One region of the Mesoterricola sp. JemC181 genome, then DNA from elsewhere that is predicted to be linked to it. Evidence: riboswitches for the same ligand, from Rfam matches in the RefSeq annotation. Region 1 holds a riboswitch; each other region holds the start of a gene.

Region 1 (7,434 bases):
CGACCTGCAGGTCGCGCACCGCTGCCAGGGGCAGCACCACCGCTCCCGAGCGGTGCCCCAGGCGGATCTCCACGGACACGGTCATGTCCGGCCGGAGGAAGGCCGGCGGGGCGGGGACCTTCAGCTTGAGATCGACCGTGCCGCGCTGGGCGTCCACGGCGGGGGCGATGTAGGCGACCTCCCCGCCGAACCGTTCCAGGGGCCGCGCGTCGGTGCTGGCCGTGGCCTGCTGCCCCAGGGCGAGCGCGCCCAGGTGCTTCTCGTCGGGCTGCACCAGGAGCTGGAGCGGTTCGTCGAGGCTCAGGGTGTAGAGCACCTTGCCGGGCTGCACCAGGTCCCCCGCCTCCACGGCGCGGGTGAGCACCACGCCCCGGGCCGGGGCGGCGACCCGCATCTGCCTCAGCTTGGCGCCGGCCAGGTCCACCGCGGCCACCGCGGCGCGCAGGTCGGCACCGCCCTGGGCGCTGCGGGCCTGGGCCAGGGCCCCCTCCCGGCCCGCCAGGGCCGTCTCGAACGCCTTGCGGAGCTCATCGGTCTGGCTGGCGCTGAGGATGCCGTCCCGGGCCAGACGCTGGCCCCGCTCCCAGGCCAGGCGCGCCTGCACCAGGGCGCTGTCGGCCTGGTCCAGGGCCGCCCGGGCCGAGGGCGCCGCGCTCTCCTTGAGCTGGTCCAGCCTCGCCTGGGCCTGGGCCAGCGCCGCCCGCTGCTCCGAGTCCTCCAGTTCCGCCAGCACCTGCCCCGCCTCCACCCGGTCCCCCTCCTCCACCAGCCTGCGGGAGACGACGCTGGCCTGCAGCGCCCCCAGGGAGACGCGCCGGGGCGCCAGGACCCGGCCGTTGAGCACCAGCGTCCGCACGAGGTCGCGGCGCGCCACCCGCACCGCCTCGAGGGCCGGTCCCAGGAGGAGGCGCGGCAGGAAGGCGGCCAGCACCAGCGCAAGGCCGCAAAGGGCCGCTCCTCGTAGAACGGTGGACCTGGACATCCGGCACTCCTCGGGTAGAAGGATCCTTCCATGGCGAGTTCATTAAATCAACACATTCCCCAGCGTTTGGAACGCAATCCAACGGATGTTGAATCAACTCTGGCCACACCAAAAAATATTTATTTAATACTTTAGCCACCCCTCCCCGGCGCAGGCGCCCTGCCACCGGAAGAAGAGGTTAAAAGTTATTATAATTATCTTTGTCTATCCAAGCGCCTGCCGGAGATCCTCCACCAGGTCCCCGGGATCCTCGATGCCCACCGAGAGGCGGATGAGGCCGTCGCCGATGCCGGCGTTCCTGCGGGCCTCCGGGGTCATGGACGCGTGGGTCATGCTGGCGGGGTGGGCCACGAGGCTCTCCACGCCGCCCAGGCTCTCGGCCAGGGTGAACCAGTGCAGGGCCAGGAGGACCCGGTTCACCGCGGCCGGGGTGGCGTCCTTCAGCTCGAAGCTGAGCATGGCGCCGAAGCCCTTCTGCTGGGCCCGGGCCAGGGCGTGCTGGGGGTGGGTGGGCAGGCCGGGGTAGTTCACGGAGGCCACGGCGGGGTGGGCGGCCAGCGCCTGGGCCACGGCCAGGGCCCCCGCCTCGTGGGCCAGCATGCGCACCCGGAGGGTCTTGAGGCCGCGCAGCACCAGGTAGCAGTCGTGGGGGCTCTGGCTGGTGCCCAGGAGGTTGTTCATGGCGGCGATGCGCTGGGCCAGGGCCTCGCGGCCGGGGCCCGCCACCACGGCGCCGCCCACCACGTCGCTGTGGCCGTTGAGGTACTTGGTGGTGCTGTGCACCACCAGGTCCGCCCCGAAGTCGAAGGGCCGCTGGAGGACGGGGGAGAGGAAGGTGTTGTCCACCACCAGCAGCGCGCCCGCACCCGCGGCGATTCCGGCCAGGGCGCCCAGGTCCGAGAGGCGCAGGAGGGGGTTGGAGGGGGTCTCGACCCAGATCATCCGGGTGTTGGGGCGCAGCGCCGCCCGCACCGCCGCGGCGTCGGCCAGGTCCAGGTAGGTGACCTCCAGGCCGTAGACCTTGCGGGCGTGCTCCAGGGTGCGGAAGGTGCCGCCGTAGCAGTCCACGGTGCAGAGCACGTGGCTGCCGTGCTCCAGGAGGTTCAGGGCCACGAGGACCGCGCTCATGCCCGAGCTGGTGCAGGTGGCTCCCGAGCCCCCCTCCAGGGTGGCGATGGCCGTCTCCAGGCGCTCCCGGGTGGGGTTGCCGCTGCGGGTGTAGTCGAAGCCGCCGTTGCTGCCGATGTCCGAGAAGGCGAAGGTGCTGGTGAGGTAGAGGGGAGGCGTCACGGCCCCGTAGGCGGGGTCCGGCTGGGAGCCGGCGTGGATGCACTGGGTGCCGGGTCCGGCCCCGGCCAGGAGGTCCGCCCTCCGGGCCCAGCCCGCCACGGGCTCCGTGCCCGGGGGCACGACCGTGAAATGGTAGGCCGGGTTGCCGGGCACGTTGCTGTCGAGGTGGTTGTCGCTCATGGGGTCCTCCGGGTGGGAGGATCGCCGCCGTTCCGGCCCGATCGTGGGGAATCCCTGATTCGTCAGCTCGCTGCAGCTCGCCATCTTCCCCCGGCTTGCGCCGCAGGCAGGAATTGGCACCTTGCCCGGAAGCAGGTTGCCAAGGTTTCACAGGGCCCGTCCCTCCACCTTTCTGGATATCGCGCTATGGAACTGGCAAGGATCCGCAAAGAACAAGAGTGCCGCAGGGCCGGGTTCCGCGCAAAGGCGAAAAAAAACCGATCGGAACCGGAACCCGCCCAGCCGGAAATGGGCTAGGGTGGACAAGGCCCCCTCCACCGCCCCCACCCGGAATCCCCATGCACACGACCCTCTACGACCTCCTCCCCCAGGCAGCCGGCGCCGGCAGCGACGAACTGCTCGGCCGGTTCCTGGAGTACGTGGAAGGCCGGCGCCTCACCCTCTACCCCGCCCAGGAGGCCGCCATCCTCGAACTGTTCGAGGGGAAGAACGTCATCCTCAACACGCCCACGGGGTCGGGCAAGTCCCTGGTGGCGGCGGCGCTGCACTTCAAGGCCCTGGCCCAGGGGCGGCGCTCCATCTACACCTGCCCCATCAAGGCCCTGGTCAACGAGAAGTGGCTGGCCCTGTGCCGGGACTTCGGGCCCGAGAACGTGGGGCTCAGCACGGGCGACGCCTCGGTGAACCGGGACGCGCCGATCCTCTGCTGCACCGCCGAGATCCTGGCCAACATCGCCCTGCGCGAGGGCGCGGACGCCGACGTGCGGGACGTGATCATGGACGAGTTCCACTACTACGCCGACCGGGAGCGGGGCGTGGCGTGGCAGGTGCCGCTGCTCACGCTGCCCCAGTGCCGGTTCCTGCTCATGTCCGCCACCCTGGGCGACACGGCCTTCTTCGAGGAGGAGCTGACCCGGCTCACGGGAACCCCCACGGTCTCGGTGAAATCCACGGACCGCCCGGTGCCCCTGGGCTTCACCTACGCCGAATCCCCGCTCTCGCTCACCCTGGAGCGCCTGGTGGAGGAGGGCAAGGCGCCCATCTACCTGGTGCACTTCACCCAGCTGGAGGCGGCCACCAGCGCCCAGGACTTCACCAGCATCAACCTCTGCACGAAGGAGGAGAAGGCCGCCATCCAGAAGGAGATGGAGGGCTTCAAGTTCAACAGCCCCTACGGCCCGGACCTCAAGCGTTGGCTGCGCCACGGCATCGGGCTGCACCATGCGGGGCTCCTGCCCAAGTACCGCATCCTGGTGGAGCAGCTGGCCCAGAAGGGCCTCCTGAAGGTCATCTGCGGCACGGACACCCTGGGGGTCGGCATCAACGTGCCGATCCGCACGGTGCTCTTCACCAAGCTGTGCAAGTACGACGGGCAGAAGACGGGCATCCTGAGCGCGCGGGACTTCCACCAGATCTCGGGCCGGGCGGGGCGCAAGGGCTTCGACGACGTGGGCTGGGTGGTGGCCCAGGCCCCCGAGCACTGGATCGAGAACATGAAGCTGGCCGCCAAGGCCGCCGCCGGCGGCCGGAAGTACACCAGGCGCCTGCCGCCGGAGCGGAACTTCACGAACTGGGACAAGCAGACCTTCGAGAGGCTCGTGGCGGCCCAGCCGGAGCGCCTGGTGTCGCGGTTCCAGGTGACCCACGGCATGCTGCTCAACGTCCTGAGCCGCCGCGGGGACGGCTGCGGCGCCATGCGCGGGCTCATCCGGGGCTGCCACGACAACGAGCGCGCGAAGGCGGCCCATTTCAGGCGCGGCTGGCAGCTGTTCCGCGCCCTGCTGGACCGGAAGATCGTGGAGTTCACGGGCGAGGGCCACAACCTGCGGGTGAACGTGGACCTGCAGGACGACTTCTCCATGAACCAGACCCTCAGCCTCTACCTGCTCGACACGATCCCGCTCCTGGATCCGGACAGCCCCGAGTACGCCCTGGACCTCATCACCCTGGTGGAGTCCATCCTGGAGAACCCCGAGGTCATCCTGCGCAAGCAGCTGGACCGCCTCAAGGGCCGGCGCGTGGCCGAGATGAAGATGGCCGGCATCGAGTACGAGGAGCGCATGGCCGAGCTGGAGAAGCTCGAGTACCCCAAGCCCCAGCGCGATTTCATCTACGGCACCTTCAACGCCTTCGCCGTCAAGCACCCATGGGTGGGCGAGGAGAACATCCGCCCCAAGTCCATCGCCCGGGAGATGTTCGAGGACTACCGCTCCTTCTCCGACTACGTGCGCGAGTACGACATCCAGCGCTCGGAAGGCCTCCTCCTGCGCCACCTGAACAGCGTGTTCAAGGTGCTGGCCCAGACCGTGCCCGATTCCGCCAAGAGCGAGGAAGTGAGGGAGATGGAGCTCTACCTGGGCGCCATGCTCCGCCAGGTGGACTCCAGCCTCCTGGACGAGTGGGAGAAGATGCGCGACGGGAGCTACCGCCCCGGGGAAGCCGCGGAGCTGCGCCCCCCCGGCGCCGAGGAGGCCGACCTGGACGTCACGAGGGACCGCAAGGCCTTCACCGCCGCCGTGCGCAACCGGATCTTCACGTGGATGAGGAGCCTGGTGGTGGGCGACTGGGAGGAGGCGGCAAACCTGCTGGCCGAGTACGGCGAGCCCGCCGACGCCGAAGGCCAGGCGTGGACCCCCGACCGCCTCAAGGCCCTGGCGGAAGCGTACCGCATGGACCACAAGGGCCCCCGCCTGGATTCCGAGGGCCGCAACCTGCGCCACACCTACGTCCTCCCCGACTGGCGGGTCCAGCAGATGCTGGTGGACGAGGCCGGGGACAACGACTGGGTCGCCGAGTTCCAGGTGGACCTGGACGCCTCCCGCAAGGCCGGGGCGCCGGTGATGAACCTGGCGCGGCTAGGGAGCTACAGATAGTTTCTTTTATCGCTTTTCATCCCCGTCCATCCCCGGCAATTTAAGCGTTTAATTCGCCGGGAATGAACGGGAGGGGGACGGGGATGGAAAAGCGATGAAGGAAAAAATCCCTGTTTCAGTCCCCTTCGAACTCCGTAAGCGTGAAGACCTTGTGGCCCATGGCCTCCAGGCGCCGGCGGCCTCCGAGGTCGGGCAGATCCACCAGGAACGCGGTCTCCACGACGACCCCGCCCAGCCTTTCGATCAGCTTCAGGGCGGCCTCGGCGGTGCCGCCCGTGGCGATGAGGTCGTCCACCAGCAGGACCCGCTCCCCGGGGACGATGGCGTCCTCGTGGATCTCGATGCGGTCGGTGCCGTATTCCAGGGCGTAGTCCTCGTGGATCACGGGCCCGGGGAGCTTGCCCTTCTTGCGGATGGGCACGAAGCCCGCGCCCAGGTGGTGGGCCAGGGCGGCGCCGACGATGAAGCCCCGGGACTCGATGCCCGCCACGAGGTGGACGGCCTGCTCCCGGTACCGCTCCGCAAGGAGGTCGATGGCGCGGCCGAACCCCTCGGGGTTCTTCATCAGGGTCGTGACGTCCCGGAACTGGATCCCCGGCTTGGGGTAGTCGGGAATGGTGCGGATGAGGGACTTGAGGGTCATGGGGGATCCCGGGGAAGGCGAAACGACCATGGTATCCATAATTCCTTCCGCCTCCCCCCTCTTCTGGTTCGTGGTTACATGGAATGTGACCTTCCTTGAAAGAACCGAATGGCGAACCCGAAGACCCCCACCAAGATCAACACCCGCAGGGCCTGGAGGGAAGCGCGGGAACTGCTCTACCACCACCGGAAGTCCCTGGCCATCGGCCTGGCCCTGATGGTCGTCAGCCGGCTCGCGGGCCTGGTCCTTCCGGCGAGCACCAAGTACCTGATCGACGAAGTGATCGGCAAGCACAACAGCCACCTCCTCCTGCCCCTGGCCCTGGCGGCGGGCGCGGCCACCCTGGTGCAGGCGGTGGCGGGCTACGCCAACTCCCAGGTGGTGTCCGTGGCCGCCCAGCGCGCCATCATGGACATGCGCCAGCGGGTTCAGGACCACATCCTGCGCCTTCCCATCCGCTACTTCGACACCACCAAGAGCGGCATCGTCATCGCCCGGGTCATGAACGACGCCGAGGGCATCCGCAACCTGGTGGGCACGGGCCTCATCCAGCTGGCGGGGGGCCTTCTCACGGCCGTGCTGGCCCTGGGGGTCCTGTTCTGGCTGAACTGGAAGCTCACCCTGGCCACCCTGGTGTTCCTGGCGGTCTTCGGGGGCGCCATGGCCCTGGCCTTCAACCACCTCAGGCCGCTCTTCCGCAAGCGCAGCGAGCTCACCGCCGACATCACGGGGCGGCTGGGCGAGTCCGTGGGCGGCGTGCGGATCCTCAAGATCTACGTGGCCGAGGACCGGGAGTCGCGGATCTTCGCGGAGGGCGCCGAGAAGCTCTTCCGGAACGTGGCGGGCACCATCACCGGCATGAGCGCGATCTCGGCCTTCTCCACGGCCATCATCGGGGTGGTGGGCGTGCTCATCATGGTGGTGGGCGGCAACGCGATCTTCGCGGGACGCATGACCCTGGGCGACCTGATCATGTACACCTTCTTCGTGGGGCTGCTGGCCGCGCCCGTGGTGCAGATCGCCAACATCGGCACCCAGGTGAGCGAGGCCTTCGCGGGCCTGGACCGCATCCGGGAGACCCTCGACATGCCCACCGAGGACCAGGAGGACCTGGCCCGGGCGCCCCTGCCCGCCATGGAGGGCCGGGTGGAGCTGGACGACGTCTGGTTCGAGTACGAGAAGGACACCCCCGTGCTGCGCGGCATCTCCTTCCAGGTGCCCGCGGGCTCCACCGTGGCCCTGGTGGGTTCCAGCGGCTCGGGCAAGAGCACCATCATCGGGCTCCTCATGGCCTTCAACCACCCCCAGCGGGGCCGGGTCCTGGTGGACGGCCGGGACGTCATGTCGGTGCGCCTGCGGGACTACCGCTCGAAGCTGGGCGTCGTGATGCAGGACAACTTCCTCTTCGACGGCACCGTGGCCGACAACATCGGCTTCGCCAAGCCGGGGGCATCGCGCGCGGAGAT
Region 2 (7,434 bases), 2.5 Mb from region 1:
CCCTCACCCTGGACGGCCCCGAGCTCCCCTTCCTGCGCACCTGCCCCGACCTGGCCGACCGCACCCTCCTGGTGGAGAGCTTCTCCAAGCGCTTCGCCATGACCGGCTACCGCCTGGGCGCCGCCGCCGGCCCCCTGGGCCTCATCCGCGCCATGACCAGCCTGGGCTCCACCAGCGTCACCCACCCCAGCATGATCAGCCAGCACGCCGGCATCGCCGCGCTGGGCCTGGACGGCGCCTTCGAGCGGGAGATGGCCGAGGGCCTCCGGGTCCGCCGGGACCGGCTCCAGGAGGGCCTGAACGCCATCCGGGGCATCCGCTGCGGCCGCCCCGAGGGGGCGATCTACCTCTTCCCCCACGTGGCCGAATGGATGGAGGCCCACGGCGTCGCCTCGGACCCGGAACTCACGGCGCGCCTCCGGGACGAGGCCGGGGTTAAGGTGCTGCCCGGCACCGCCTTCGGCGCGCCCGGGTACCTTCGCATCTCCATCGCCGCGTCCCTGGAGGCGCTGGACAAGGCGCTGGAGCGCATGCGGACCTTCTTCGGGTAGCGGACGTTTGGGAATCGACCCGGCTGAAAACCCTTCTCTGCGAGTGTGATCGCTTTCCCGGCCCATCCGCGGCATCCGATAAGCGGGCGGCTTGCACCTCGAAAAGACTGAACCCACAGGCGCAGAGGATTAAATCCCTTTCATCCCATCAATCCAATTTATCCCCGTTCCAGCAGGGCAAGTGCCGGGATGGGTCCGTGATGGCGGGTGGCCTGCGCGCCGTTTCCCTGCAGGCTTGCCCTGCCAGGACAGGGATGAATTGAGGGGAAAAGGCAGGATGAAGCCCATTTACGCCTTTGCCGGGGTTTGCCGACAGGCCCTGGCCCACGAAAAAGCCGGGCCCCGACGGGGCCCGGCTTGACTGGGGAATGCCGTCAGACCCGGACTTCCAGCCCCTTGACCGCCGCGGCGAGGGCCTCGGCCTTGTCCGTGCGCTCCCAAGGGAACCCGTCCCGGCCGAAGTGCCCGTAGCTGGCGGTGTCCCGGTAGATGGGCCGCAGGAGGTCGAGGGTGGTGATGATGCCCTTGGGGCTCAGGTCGAAGTGCTCGGCCACGAGCTTCTCCAGCTGGGCGTCGGAAATGACGCCCGTGCCGAAGGTGGTGACCATCACGCTCACGGGCTTGGCCACGCCGATGGCGTAGGCCACCTGCAGCTGGCAGCGGGAGGCCAGGCCCGCGGCGACGATGTTCTTGGCCACGTACCGCGCGGCGTAGGCCGCGGAGCGGTCCACCTTCGAGGGGTCCTTGCCGGAGAAGGCGCCGCCGCCGTGGGGGGCGGAGCCGCCGTAGGTGTCCACGATGATCTTGCGGCCCGTGAGTCCGCAGTCGCCCTGGGGGCCGCCCACGACGAACTTGCCGGTGGGGTTGACGAGGTACTCGGTGCCCTTGAGCCAGGCCGCGGGCATGACGGGCTTGATGATCTCCTCGATCACCGCGTCCCGGAGCACCTCGTAGGGGACGTCCTCGGCATGCTGGGTGGAGACCACGATGCTCTCGGCCCCCACGGGGCGGCCGTCGACGTAGCGCAGGGTGACCTGCGACTTGGCGTCGGGGCGGAGCCACGCGAAGCGGCCCTCCTTGCGGAGCTTCGCCTGGCGCTCCATGATGCGGTGCGCGTAGTGGATGGGAGCGGGCATGAGCGCGTCGGTCTCGTCGCAGGCGTAGCCGAACATGAGACCCTGGTCGCCGGCGCCCTGCTCCTTGTGGAGCCCTTCGCCCTCGGTGACGCCCTGGCTGATGTTCTGGGACTGCTTGTCGTAGCAGACCATGACGGCGCAGCCGCGGTAGTCGATGCCGTAGTCGGTGCTGTCGTAGCCGATGTCCTTCAGGACGCCGCGGGCGATCTGGATGTAGTCCACCACCGCGTTGGTGGTGATCTCGCCGGCCATGACGACCAGGCCCGTGTTGCACAGGGTCTCCGCCGCGACCCGGGACTTGGGGTCCTGGGCGAGGCAGGCGTCCAGGACCGCGTCCGAGATCTGGTCGGAGACCTTGTCGGGATGGCCTTCGGAGACGGACTCCGAGGTGAAAAGGTAGTTGCTCGACATCATGCGCTCCAGGGGTTTCAGGTTGGTCTCCTGCGCATGGAACCCGTAGGTCCAGGGCACCGCAGCTTCCTGCTCGGTTGCCGACCCCTTTCAGGGCACTCTACATGCACTGCCATTCTTGGGCTGGCCCCCGGTTTTGTCAACCCGCCGGTGGCAAGCGGGCGGCCCCTCAACGGCTGGCCGGCGGCACGATTCCGTTCATGCGGAGGTACACCACGATCTGCCCGTAGTGGTCCATCGTGTGGGCCAGCAGGATGTTCGCGAGGGCCACGCGGGACGTGTCGCCCTCGCCGAAGGGGGACTTGATGGCCACCAGCGCGTTCCGGTCGTTGATGGACTTGAGCGCCTTGTGGACGTACTCATACGAGCCTTTCAAGTAGGCCAGGACTTCCGCCTTCTCCTTCAGGGCGGCGGGACCGTCCCCCTTGCCCACGTCCACCGGGGGCTTCTCCCCGAGGATGACCGAGCCCACCCAGTAGTTGACCGCGCCCACGTGCTTGGCCTGGGCGGCGACGTCGCGGACGCCCTTGAACTCGCCCGCGGTGGGCACGAAGGCGAACTTCGACTCGGGCATGGCTTCCAGGGCGGGGACGAACTCCTTCTCCGCGTAGCCGAGGGATCCGTCCAGGGTCACGCCCAGAGGCTTGTCGAGCTTGGGGGGTTCGGCGTACTGGGCGGTGAGGTTGGAGGCGGCGAGAAGAGCCGCGAGGACCGTGGCGTTCCTGATCATGACTTCCTCCTCTGGGTGCTAGTCCGGGGACAGGGTGGCGCCGGGCAGGTCCGTCCCCACGGGAACGCCGCCCAGCTTCTGGAACAGCATCGACAGGCCGACCACCAGCACGCAGCCGACGACGTTGTACCAAAGGAATGAGATGCCGCTGAAGAGGAAACATGCCAGGACGGCGGCCTCCGCCGCCAGGGCCGCCCAGAACGCGCTGCCCCCCCGCACCCCCTTGAGGTAGAAGGCCACCAGGAAGATCCCGAGGATGGTCCCGTAGAAGAGGGACCCCAGGATGTTGACCGCCTCCACCAGGGAGCCCAGGCGGCTCGCGTACTCCGCGAAGGCGATGGCGAAGCACCCCCACCCGAAGGTGGCCAGCCTCGACACCCACATCTCGCCCCGGGTGTCGGCCCCCCCCGCGTAGCGGCGCCACAGGTCCACCACCGTGGTGGCTCCCAGGGCGTTGATCTCCGCGGACATGGAGGACATGGAGGCCGAGAACACCGCGGCCAGCACCAGGCCCACGAGGCCGGCCGGAAGGCTGTGGAGGACGTACCAGAGGAAGACGTAGTTGGTGTCGCTGGGGTTCACGGAGGGGTCCGCCCGGCGCATGATGCCCACGGCCTCGCTGCGCTTCTGCGCGGCCCTGGCGTCGGCCCGGAGCAGCTCCTCCCGGGCCTCGGGAAGGGACCCCTCCCCGTGGCGGGCCCGGATGAAGCCCTCCGCCCGGGCCGCGCGGTCCGCCAGCGCCGCGCCGTAGGCCTCCTGGGCCCTCCGGAATTCGGGCGCCGCCTCGCTGGCGAGCACCCGCTTCACCGGACCGGGGTTGAAGAAGACCGGGGGCGCGGTGAACTGGTAGGCCACGAACACCATGGCCCCCACCAGCAGGATCAGGAACTGCATGGGCACCTTGAACAGGCCGTTGGCCAGGAGCCCCATGCGGCTCTGGGCCACGGAGCTGCCCGAGAGGTAGCGCTGCACCTGGGACTGGTCGGTGCCGAAGTAGGAGAGGGCCAGGAAGAACCCGCCCACGAGGCCCGACCACAGGTTGTAGCGGTTCTTCAGGTCGAAGGAGAAGTCGATGGCGTTGAGCCGCCCCAGGCTCCCGGCCACGTGCAGGGCGTCGCCGAACGACACCCCCTGCGGCAGCCGGTGCACCACCATCACGCCCGCGCCCACCATGCCGCAGGTGATGATGAGCATCTGCCAGCTCTGGGCCCAGGACACCGCGCGGGTTCCGCCGGTGACGGTGTAGATCATCACCAGGGTCCCCACCAGCACGAGGTTCACGTGGATGTTCCAGCCCAGCAGCACCGACAGCACCAGGGCCGGGGCGTAGATGGTCAGGCCCACCGCCAGCCCGCGCTGCACCAGGAAGAGCATGGCCGCCAGGGTGCGGGTCTTTCCGTCGAAGCGCTCCTCCAGGAACTGGTACGCCGTGAAGACCTTCAGGCGGTGGAAGAGGGGCACCGCGGTTATGGAGAGCACCACCATGGCCAGGGGCAGCCCCAGGTAGAACTGCACGAAGCGCATGCCGTCGACGTACGCCTGGCCGGGCGTGGAGAGGAAGGTGATGGCGCTGGCCTGGGTGGCCATGATGGACAGGCAGATGGTGAACCACCGCGCGTCCCGGTCGGCCAGCAGGTAGCCGGTGGAGTCCTTGTGGCCCCGGCCCTTCCACAGGCCGAAGAGCACCACGAAGGCGAGGCACCCGCCCAGGACCGCCCAGTCCAGCCCGCTCACGAGAAGGCCTTCCCGAACCAGCGGAACAGCAGGATGCACAGGGCCAGGTTCAACAGCACCAGGCCGTAGAGCCGGGACCAGCGTCCCAGGACGGGGGGCGGGCCGTTCACGGCGCCGTCTTCAGGGCCAGGAGGTTGGCGAAGAGCCGGTAGGCCCCGGGCACGCCGTCCGGGAGCTGCCGGAAGAAGGCCAGGCCCGTGTAGACGAAGTGGCCCTTGCCGTGGTTCGCCACGATCAGCCCCCCCGCCAGCGGCTTCTCGCCCGCGTCGCCCGACGCCAGGACGGCCTGGTAGCGCGGGTCCCAGTCCCGGGCGTAGTAGAGCCCCCGCTCCTGCACCCAGCCCTCGAAGTCCGCGGCGGTGATCCGGTTGGGCCAGTTCAGCACGGGACTGGCCGGCGCCAGGAACGTCACGGGCGCCGTCTCCTCCGTGACCCGGTCCCGGGAGACCTTGAAGGGATAGGGGCCGAAGTCCGGGGTCACCAGGCCCTGGTCCACGGCGTAGAGCACCACCTCCGTGCCGCCCCGGGCCACGTAGTCCAGGAGCCGGCCCTTGAGCTGGGCCAGGCGGGGACGGGTGTTGAACGCGCGGATGCCCACGACGATGGCGTCGTAGGCGTCCAGGGCGCCCCCCGCGAGGTCCTCGTCGGAGAGGAGGTCCACCTGGTAGCCCAGGGGCCTGAGGGTCCGGGGTATCTCGTCGCCCGAACCCATGACGTACCCGATGCGGGAACCGCCCCGCTTGAGATCAAGGCGCACCAGCCGCGCGCGGGCGGCGGGGAAGTAGGTCTGGATGGGGATGTGGGGGTAGTCGATGCGCACCCGGGAGAGGGCGGGCTGGGCGGGGCCCTCCACGGCCACCGCCACCTCCAGGCTCCCCGAGCCCGGGCTGGAGGGCGGGGTGAGGGTCGTGACCACCTTGCGCTCGTCCCCGGCCCGGTCCAGGGCGAAGGGGATCTCGGCTGGGTCGGCCTTCCAGCCCGTGGGCGGCAGGAGCCGGACGACGCCGGACACCGGACCCCTGCCCGCGGCCACGTCGAGGGTGACGGAGCGGGGGGCGGCGTCGGGCAGGATCTGGACCGGGTCGGCGAGGTTCACCAGGACCGGCGGCGCGACGGTGAAGGCCTGGTAGCGCTCGCCCAGGACGGGGTCCCGGAACCGGTACTGCACCGGCACCCGGAGGTCGAAGGGGACGCCGCCGGCCTCCAGGCGGAAGGTGGCATGGAAGGCGGCGGGACCTTCGGGAAGGCCCGCCAGGGGGGAGGGCGGCGCGGCCCCGGCCCCCAGCCACGCGGGCCGGGACGGGGGCATTCCCGCCGGGATCCGGAGGGACCGGGTCTCGGCCAGGGGCTCGTTGGGAGCCAGCTTCCGGTCCAGGGCCACCGAGGTCCCGTCCAGCTGCAGGCCCTTGACGGTGACGTCGCCGCTGCCCCGGGCGACGAGGGTGGCCGTCACGGGCACCTCCTCGCCGGGGGAGGCCCCGGGGCGCCCGGCGATGGCCTCGGCCCAGAGCCCGGCGGCGCAGCGGATCGCCTCCACGAGCTCGCCCCGCTTCACCTCCACCCAGGGGTCGGCGGGCACCTTCTCGAGAGCGGCCTTGGCCTTGAGGAGCAGGCCCAGGGTCTCCGAGGGCCGCTCGGGCCGGTAGGCCGCGCGGGCCCGGGCCAGGAGCCCGCGCACCTCCTCCCCGCCCACCACGCGTCCCCACGTGAGGTCCACGCCCTCGAAGAAGCCGGCCTTCGCGGGCTCGCCGGCCAGGGGCTCGAAGTATTCCAGGCGCGAGCCCCGGCTGGGCACGGCGCCGAAGCCCTGGCTGCGGTGCATGCTCCGGCTCTCCGCGGCCAGCTCGGTGAAGGACTTGCCGAGGACGGGATCGTACGCGCCGACGTCCAGCGTCAGGAAGGAGCCCGGCTTCATGGCGTCCCGCTCCGCCTGGGGGCGGAAGCTGTTCCAGAGGATGCGCCGGGCCTGCCAGGGGCGGACCCGGTCCAGCTGCTCCGGGAAGGCCTTCGGGTCGGCGGCGGCCCGGAAGGCCTCCAAGGCCAGCATGGCCGAGGCCGTGTGGTGGCCGTGCGTGGTGCCGATGGTGGGGGAGAACCGGGTGAGGATGACGTCGGGGCGGAGCTTGCGGACGATCCACACCACGTCGGCCAGGGCCGCGTCGTGGCCCCAGACGGAGAGGGTCTCCTCGGGGGTCTTCGAGAAGCCGAAGTCGTTGCAGCGGGTGAAGTACTGCTCGGCCCCGTCCAGGTGGCGCGCGGCCAGGAGCTCCTGGGTGCGGATGAGGGCGAGGCCGTCGCCCAGTTCGGGCCCGATGAGGTTCTGGCCGCCCCCGCCCCGCGTCATGGAGAGGTAGGCCGCGCGGACCTTGGCGCCCTGGGAGAAGGCCGCCAGGGCCGCCGTGTTCTCGTCGTCGGGGTGGGCCGCGACGTACAGCACCGTGCCCAGCACCTGGAGCTTGTCCAGGAGCACCTGGAGCGCGGCCGCGTCCCGCACGGGCTCGGGCTGGGCGCAGGCCGGGGAGGCCGTCAGCGTGGCCATGAGGAAGGCATTCAGGGGAAGGGATGTCCGGATCATTCGGCCGTCCTGGCGTAGGTGGTGCGGTGCCCGACAAGAATAGTCAGAATTCGGGCCACTTCAAATGGGGCATCCTGCGGGCTCCCGCGCAGGGTGTGCGGAATTCCGCAACGCGGGGCGTCCCGGAACCCCCACCCCGCGCCGGGAGGCCCCGGCCCCGCTGGATCCGGCCTTTCCGCAGCCCTGGCACAGGCCTTGCACAACCGACCCACTGCCCTTTCCGAAGGCCCCCCCAACCCCTCCCGAGGAGTCCCAATGAAGTTCTTCGCATCCCTCCTGCTCTCCGGCGCCCTCGCG
Region 3 (7,434 bases), 1.3 Mb from region 1:
CTGCAGCTTCAGGCGGTTGGCCGCCCAGGTGTTGGTGGTGACCACCTGGGCCCCCGCGGCGCGGAACTCCTGGTGGATCGCCCCCACCAGCTCCGGGGAGGCCAGGTTGGCCTCGTCGAAGGACCGGTTGATGTAGACGCCGCGCTCGTAGAGCACGGTGGGCGTGGAACCGTCGAAGAGGAAGCATTGCCCGGAATTCAGGGCTTCGGTGAAGGTCTGGGTCATCCGCCGCTCCTGGGTGCAGACTCTATGCAATGCGCATGCAGCCTGGGAATCAACAGGGAAAGCCGGTGGTCCGGCACCAGGAAGGCCAGGGAGACCCCGGTGTCCCCGGCCAGGATGGCCGCCACCGGTTCATCCACCAGGGGCCCCAGGAGGCTGAGGGCGCGCCCCGGCGCCTCCCGCAGGCCCTCGCCCACCAGCGCCACCGCCGCCCAGCCCCGCTGGACGGAGAGGCCGGAGGCCGCCAGGTCCCGGAGGACGGCTTCGGAATCGGCCGTCTCCCCCTTGGCGACCAGGAGGCCCCCGTCGGGGGTGGCCAGCAGTCCGTAGAGGGAGGCCCCGGCCTCCAGCAGCCGGGTGGAGGCCTGGAAGAGCAGCTCGGAGTCCTGGGCGGGGGGGACCCGCAGGCAGGAGACCCCCTCCTTGTACGCCACCGAGGTGATCTCCCCGGGTCGGCGCGCCGGGGCCTCGGAGCGGATCTCGGTGCGGCTGCCCGTGGGGCGGTGCGTGTTGGCCACCACCAGGCCGAAGCCCGCGCGGCTCACCGGCGCCAGGGCGTCGGCATGGAGCACCTTGGCCCCGAAGGCCGACAGGGCCGCGGCCTCCCGGAGGCTCATGACCGGGATGGGCCGGGCCTCGGGCACCAGGCTGGGGTCGGCGCTGAGCACGCCGTCCACGTCCGTCCAGATCTGCACCTCGGAAGCGCCCAGGGCCTCGCCCAGCAGGGTGGCGCTGGTGTCGGAGCCGCCCCGGCCCAGGGTCGTGGTGGACCCGTCCGGGGCCGTGCCCAGGAAGCCCTGGGTGACCCACAGGGCGCCCTTGGCCAGGCCCTCCCGCCAGGGCCCGGCGGCCTCCCGGATGCGCTCGAGGTCGGGCCGGGCCCTGCCGTGGCGGGCGTCGGTGCGAAGCGCCTCCCGCACGTCCCGGAACGTGGCCGGCAGGCCCCGGCGCCCCAGCAGGGTCTCCAGGAGCCGCGCCGACAGGGTCTCGCCCAGGGCGAGGGCGGCGTCGCGGGAACGGGGGGAGGCCTCCCACAGGAGGCCCATGCCCTGCAGCAGGCCCGCCAGGGACTGGAACAGGGGCTCCCAGTGGGGGCGGACCGCCTCGTCCACGCCCAGCGCCCGGGCCGTGGCCCAGTGCCGGGCCTCCAGGGCGATGCGGGCCGCGCCCGCGGCCTCCAGGTCCCCCTTGGCCGAGGCGTTGATGGCCTTCAGGATCAGGTCCGTGGTGCCCGACAGGGCCGAGACCACCACGAGGCCCCCCTGGGGGAGCTCCTGGCCGATGATCGTCGCCGCCAGTTCCAGGGCCTCCCGGGTTCCGACGCTGGTTCCTCCGAACTTGAGAACTTTCAAGGCAGTACCTCCTTCAGCCAGGCTTTCACCTGGTCCCACTCGATGAGGAAGGCATCGTGCCCGTGGGGGCTCCGCACCCAGCGGGCCTCCCCCAGGCGCTCCGCCTTCCGGGCGGCTTCGATGAGTTCAATCAGGCAGGCCTGGGAGAAGAGCATGTCCCCCTCCAGGCCCAGGACGTGGAGCGTGGCGCCCATGCGCGCCAGGACCTCGGGCAGGCTGCCCCGGCCCCGGGTGAGGTCGTGGTTGTCCATGGCGTCCAGGAGGGCCACGTAGGCCGCCCGGGTGAACCGCGCCGCCAGGGCCCTGCCATGGAAAGCCAGCCATTCCTGCAGCTCGCTTGGAGCGGTGAAGCGCCCAGCCAGACCCGCGGGGCTCCGGAAGGTGAGCATGGCGACGCGCCGCGCCAGGGCGATGGCCTCGTCGTCGCCCAGGGAGGGGCTGGCCAGGATCGCGCGCTGGGCCTCGTTGGAGCCCCAGAGCCACGCGTCGGAGCGGCCCCCGCAGCCGATGACGCCCACGGCCTTGAAGCGCCCGGGCTCCAGGACGGCCAGCTCCAGCGCCACCATGCCCCCCAGGGATCCCCCCAGGAGGGCGTCGAAGGACAGGTCCCCGGCGCGGATCCACTGGGCCAGCACCTCGGCCTGGTACCGGGTGGACCAGCCGCCCCGGGGTTCCGGCCCTTCGGCGCCGTAGCAGCTCCCGGCGAGGTTGGGCGTCCACACGGTGGCCTCGGATGCCGCCAGGGGCGCGCCCGGCTCGAACATGGGCCCCCACCAGCCCTTCACCCCCGGCGCGTCGGCGGCGTCGGGGCCCCCGGTGAGCGCGTGGAGGAGCAGGACCCTGGCCGGCCCGTGCCCGGTGACGCGGAAGGCGGTGCGCACGCCCTCCGGGGAGAGGAAGGCCTGGGTCAAGCGTCCCCCCCGCACAGGGCCTGGTTCAGGTCCGCCTTCAGGTCGTCGATGTTCTCGAGGCCGATGGAGAGCCGGATGAGGTCGTCCGTGACGCCGTTGGTGGCGCGGTCCTCGGCGCTGAGCTGCTGGTGGGTCGTGGTGGCCGGGTGGATGATGAGGCTCTTGGCGTCGCCCACGTTGGCCAGGCGGGAGAAGAGCTCCACCGCGTTGATGACCTTGGCCCCGGCGGCCAGCCCCCCCTTCACGCCGAACGTGAGGATGCCGCCGAAGCCCGCGCCCTCCCGGAAGTAGCGCCGGGCCAGGGCGTGGCTCGGATGGCCGGGGAGGCCCGGGTAGTTGACCCAGGCCACCTGGGGGTGGGCCTCCAGCCACTGGGCGATGGCCAGGGCGTTGCTGCCGTGGCGGTCCATGCGGATGGGGAGGGTCTCGATGCCCTGGAGCAGAAGGAAGGCGTTGAAGGGCGACAGCGCGGGGCCGAAGTCCCGAAGGCCCTCCAGGCGGGCCTTGGCCGCGAAGGCCGCCGGACCCGCAACCTGGGTGAGGACGGCCCCGTGGTAGGAGGGGTTGGGCTGGGTGAACTCCGGGAACCTGCCGTTGGCCCAGTCGAAGTTGCCCCCGTCGACCAGCACGCCGCCGAGGCTCGTGCCGTGGCCCCCGAGGTACTTCGTCGCGCTGTGCACCACCAGGTTCGCGCCATGCTTCAGGGGCTGGCAGATCCAGGGGGAGGCCAGGGTGTTGTCCACGATGAGGGGCACCCCCGCCTCCTGGGCCACCGCCGCCAGGGCGTCGAAGTGGGGCACGTCCAGCTTGGGGTTGCCCAGCGCCTCCAGGTAGATGGCCTTGGTCTCCGGGCGCAGGGCCTTGCGGAAGGCGTCAGGGTCGGTACTGTCCACGAAGGTGACCGTGATGCCCAGGCGCTTGAAGCTCTGGCTGAAGAGGGTGTGGGTGCCCCCGTAGAGGTTGGTGCCGGCGATGAGGTGGTCCCCGGCCTGGGCCAGGGTCACCACCGCGAGGGTGATGGCGGCCTGGCCGGAGGCCGTGGCCACCGCCGCCACGCCGCCCTCCAGCTGGGCCACGCGCTTTTCCAGCACGTCCACCGTGGGGTTCCCGATGCGGGTGTAGATGTTGCCCGGCTCCTCCAGGCTGAACAGGCGCGCCCCGTGCTCCGTGGAGTCGAAGACGTAGCTGGTGGTCTGGTAGATGGGCACCGCGCGGCTGCGGGTGTCCCGGTCCGGGCTGTGCCCCCCGTGGAGGGCGATGGTCTCGAAGTGGGGCTGGTTCTGGCTCACGTTCGGCTCCAGGTGGATCTTCCCCCGCCCGCCGCGGGGGGGGAATGCTTGGGTCCTTGTCTCCCCGCTAGGGGCCTCCGGACAGGTCGAGGGAGCCTTCGGTTCCTCGCGAGCTTCACATGGACGGAGAGGGGCCCGAATAATTCGGGCCCCTCTCCGTCTGTGTCTTGGCAGTCACATCAGTTCGGTATCTATCCGGCTCGACGCATGCGTCCACCGGCAGGAATTGGCACCTTGCTCATCGCAGGTTGCCAAGGTTTCACAGGGCCCGTCCCTCCACCTTTCGTGATAGCTCACTATGGAACTGACAAAGAACTCAGAACCATCATGATGCGTGTTCGCTGCCCAGGAGTCAAGGCCTCAGGGTAGGCTGAAGCCATGCTCTCTTCGCTCCGCATCCAGAACCTGGCCCTGGTGGAAGACCTCGCCCTGGACTTCCAGGCCGGCTTCACCGTCCTCACCGGCGAGACCGGGGCCGGCAAGTCCCTCCTGGTGGACGCCCTCTCCCTGCTGGTGGGGGCCCGGGGCGACGGCGACATGGTGCGCCAGGGCACGGCCCGGGCCGTGGCCGAGACCGTGGTGGACGGCGCCTTCGAGGCCTGGCGGGCCTTCCTCGCCGACCGGGGCCTCCCCGAGGAGCAGCCCGTGGTGCTGCGCCGGGAGGTGGCCGCCAACGGCCGCAGCCGCGCCTGGATCAACGGCGGCGCCTGCAGCCTGACCGACCTGCGCGAGGCCGGGCGCATCTGGATGCGCCTCACCAGCCAGCACGACCACCAGTCCCTCCTGGCCGAGGAACGCCACCTGGGCCTCCTGGACGAGGTGCTGGGCATCAGCGCCGACCTGGCCGCCCAGGCGGGCGACGTGCGGGACGCCCAGGCCCGCCTGGCGGCCCGGAAGAAGAGCGAAAGCCAGCGCGCCGAGCGCCTGGAGTGGCTGGCCGAGCAGATCGCCGACCTGGAGAAACTGGCCCCCCGGGCCGGGGAGTGGGTGCAGCTGCGCAGCGAGCGCGAACCCCTGCGCCACGCCGTCCACCTGGAGTCCGCCTTCCGCGAGGGCGCCGAGGCCCTGCGCGACGCCCTGCGCCTGGTGGAGGACGCCCACCGCGCCCAGGCCCGCGCCGCCTCGATCCTGCCCGCCGCCCAGGTGGAAGTGGACCGCACCCGCTCGGCCCTGCTGGAGCTGGAGGACCTCCAGGCCCTGGCCCAGGACCAGGCCATCCGCTGGTCCCGGGAGGGCGTGGACCGCATCGAGGCCCTGGAGACCCGCCTAGCCCAGTTCGAGAAGCTGGCCCGGCGCCACCGCTGCGAGCCCGAGGAGCTCGCGGGCCGCCTGGAGGCGCTCCGCCGCGAGCAGGACGAACTGAACAACCACAGCTCCAGCCTGAGGGAACTCGAAGGCGGCCTGGCGAAGGCCTGCGAGGCCTACCGCGCCGCCGCCGAGGTCCTCCACGCCCACAGGGCCGGCCTCGTCCAGCCCCTGGAAAAGGACGTGCACCAGCGCCTGGGCCGCCTGGGGATGAACGGCTGCCGAATCCAGCTGCGCCTGGCCGTCGCCGAGGAACCCTCGAGCCCGGTCCTCCTGGCGGGCCTGCCCGTGAGGGTCTCCCCCCAGGGCTTCTCCACCGTGGCCATCTGGATCGAGCCCAACGTGGGCGAGGGCTTCCGCCCCCTGGCCAAGATCGCCTCGGGCGGCGAGCTGAGCCGCCTCATGCTGGCCATGCAGGGCGCCGGCATGGCGCTCGGCGCCGGCAGCCGGGACCCCCTGGTCCTGGTGCTGGACGAGGTGGACGCCGGCATCGGCGGCGAGACCGCCATCGCCGTGGGCGCCGCCGTGCGCGAGCTGGGCCGGAGCCACCAGGTGCTGGCCGTGACCCACCTGGCCCAGGTGGCCGCCCGCGCCGAGCACCACGGCCAGCTGCGCAAGGAAGTGAACGAGGGCCGCACCCGCAGCGGCCTCACCTGGCTCGCGGGCGACGCCCGGGTGCGGGAACTGGCCCGGCTCCTGTCCGGCCACCCCGACCGCCCCGAGGCCGTGGCCCACGCACGGATCCTGCTGGAGGGGGCCGTGGCCACCCCGCTGCTGGAGGTGGACGGCGCGGCCCCGGTGGAGGGGAAGCGGAAGCGGCGGTGAAAGGCTGCCGGCGCCTGGCGTTGTTTACCAAGAACAGGAATGGCGATACTTGAGTTCAATTTACGGGAAAATAATAAATTCATCCGTTTAACAGATTGAAATTATGCCACCAGATGGCATATTTTTATCATGTTCGATCGCACCCTTTCCCCACGCGTGGCCGAAGCGCTGCTCGACACCCCCGTGGTCCTCCTTTTGGGGGCCCGGCAGGTGGGGAAGAGCACCCTGGCCAAGGCCCTCCTGGCCCACCAGGCCCAAGGCCGCTACCTGACCCTGGACGACCCGGCCGTACGCCGGGCCGCAGAAGTGGATCCGGTCGGCTTTGTCGCCCAGCAACGGGGCCTGACGGTACTGGACGAAATCCAGCTTGCCCCCCAGCTCTTCCGGACCATCAAGGCCGAGGTGGATGCAGAACGCAAACCGGGCCGCTTCCTGCTCACCGGCTCTGCGAACGTCCTCGTCCTCCCCCAGGTTTCCGAATCCCTGGCGGGGCGAATGGAAGTGATTACGCTGGATGGGCTTTCCCAATACGAGGTGGCGGGTTCCGGCGGCAATCTGGTGGACCGCCTCTTCTCGGACAGGCCCCTGGAACCGCAGAATCTGGACCTGGACCGGGAAGCCCTCATCGGCGCGATTCTCGCCGGGGGGTTTCCGGAAGCCCGCGAACGGGAGCCCGGGCGTAGGCGCAGCCAATGGTTCGAAAGCTATGTCCAGACTCTGCTGCAGAGGGATATCCGGGACCTGTCACGGATCGAGGGACTGACCCAGCTGCCCCGGATCCTGGAACTCCTTTCCGTGCGTTCGGCCAGCCTCCTCAACATGGCCGAGCTTTCGAGGTCCCTGGGCATCCCCCTCAACACCCTGAAGCGCTACCTGGCCCTCCTGGAGGCGGTCTTCCTGCTCGCCACGGTTCCGGCCTGGAGCAGCAACCTGGGCAAGCGGCTGGTGAAGGCGCCGAAGCTCATGCTTCGCGACACCGGCCTTCTCGCCCACATGATGGGGGCCGATGCCGGGCGGCTGGCCCGCGATCCGGACCTCCTGGGGGGCCCCCTGGAGACCTTCGTGGCGGGTGAACTGCGCAAGCTGCTGGGATGGGCTGAGTGCAGGGCAAGGCTGTTCCACTACCGGACCCTGCCGGGCGCGGAGGTGGACCTGCTCCTGGAGCACGCCGACGGCCGGGTCCTGGGTGTCGAGGTGAAGGCCAGCGGGGCCCTTCAGGCCAAGGACTTCAGGGGGCTGAAAGGCCTGGCCGGCTCGCTGGGCGAGGCCTTCCACGGAGGGATCGTCCTGTACACCGGCCGGGAAGTCCTTCCTTTCGGTCCGAAGCTCCATGCGGTGCCGGTTTCGGCCCTGTGGCAAGGACTGGCTTGAAGCCTTCAGAAATCTCCGCGGTCCCCCACCTGCGGGGCCAGCGGAAGATCGTGGTGGGCCAGGACCCCGCGGGCCTGCCCAGGCGAATCCCCGTCACGGCCGCGGGACTGCGGATCCGGGCCGAGGCACGGCAAGGGCCCGCCATTTGCCTGCGAGCGC

What was found. Region 1 has a riboswitch for S-adenosylmethionine ahead of ACZ5MC_RS16440 (trans-sulfuration enzyme family protein). Riboswitches for the same ligand answer to the same signal wherever they lie in the genome.
Region 2: another riboswitch for S-adenosylmethionine. It lies ahead of metK (methionine adenosyltransferase); the one in region 1 lies ahead of ACZ5MC_RS16440 (trans-sulfuration enzyme family protein).
Region 3: another riboswitch for S-adenosylmethionine. It lies ahead of ACZ5MC_RS22035 (O-acetylhomoserine aminocarboxypropyltransferase/cysteine synthase family protein); the one in region 1 lies ahead of ACZ5MC_RS16440 (trans-sulfuration enzyme family protein).

The regions. Positions count from the first base shown of each region.
Region 1 covers NZ_AP045076.1:3,713,434-3,720,867, forward strand. Annotated here, with positions in the region: gene ACZ5MC_RS16435 (efflux RND transporter periplasmic adaptor subunit) at 1-982, opposite strand, end outside; gene ACZ5MC_RS16440 (trans-sulfuration enzyme family protein) at 1,187-2,452, opposite strand; SAM riboswitch class I at 2,530-2,635, opposite strand; gene ACZ5MC_RS16445 (DEAD/DEAH box helicase) at 2,791-5,325, shown strand; gene ACZ5MC_RS16450 (adenine phosphoribosyltransferase) at 5,441-5,968, opposite strand; gene ACZ5MC_RS16455 (ABC transporter ATP-binding protein) at 6,077-7,434, shown strand, end outside.
Region 2 covers NZ_AP045076.1:1,007,141-1,014,574, reverse strand. Annotated here, with positions in the region: gene ACZ5MC_RS04590 (aminotransferase class I/II-fold pyridoxal phosphate-dependent enzyme) at 1-551, shown strand, start outside; gene metK (methionine adenosyltransferase) at 926-2,098, opposite strand; SAM-I-IV-variant riboswitch at 2,101-2,211, opposite strand; gene ACZ5MC_RS04580 (DinB family protein) at 2,268-2,828, opposite strand; gene ACZ5MC_RS04575 (sodium:solute symporter family protein) at 2,847-4,562, opposite strand; gene ACZ5MC_RS04570 (PIG-L family deacetylase) at 4,669-7,137, opposite strand; gene ACZ5MC_RS04565 (manganese-dependent inorganic pyrophosphatase) at 7,393-7,434, shown strand, end outside.
Region 3 covers NZ_AP045076.1:5,033,568-5,041,001, reverse strand. Annotated here, with positions in the region: gene ACZ5MC_RS22050 (bifunctional homocysteine S-methyltransferase/methylenetetrahydrofolate reductase) at 1-225, opposite strand, end outside; gene ACZ5MC_RS22045 (aspartate kinase) at 222-1,574, opposite strand; gene ACZ5MC_RS22040 (alpha/beta fold hydrolase) at 1,571-2,485, opposite strand; gene ACZ5MC_RS22035 (O-acetylhomoserine aminocarboxypropyltransferase/cysteine synthase family protein) at 2,482-3,774, opposite strand; SAM riboswitch class I at 3,959-4,069, opposite strand; gene ACZ5MC_RS22030 (DNA repair protein RecN) at 4,153-5,904, shown strand; gene ACZ5MC_RS22025 (ATP-binding protein) at 6,034-7,275, shown strand.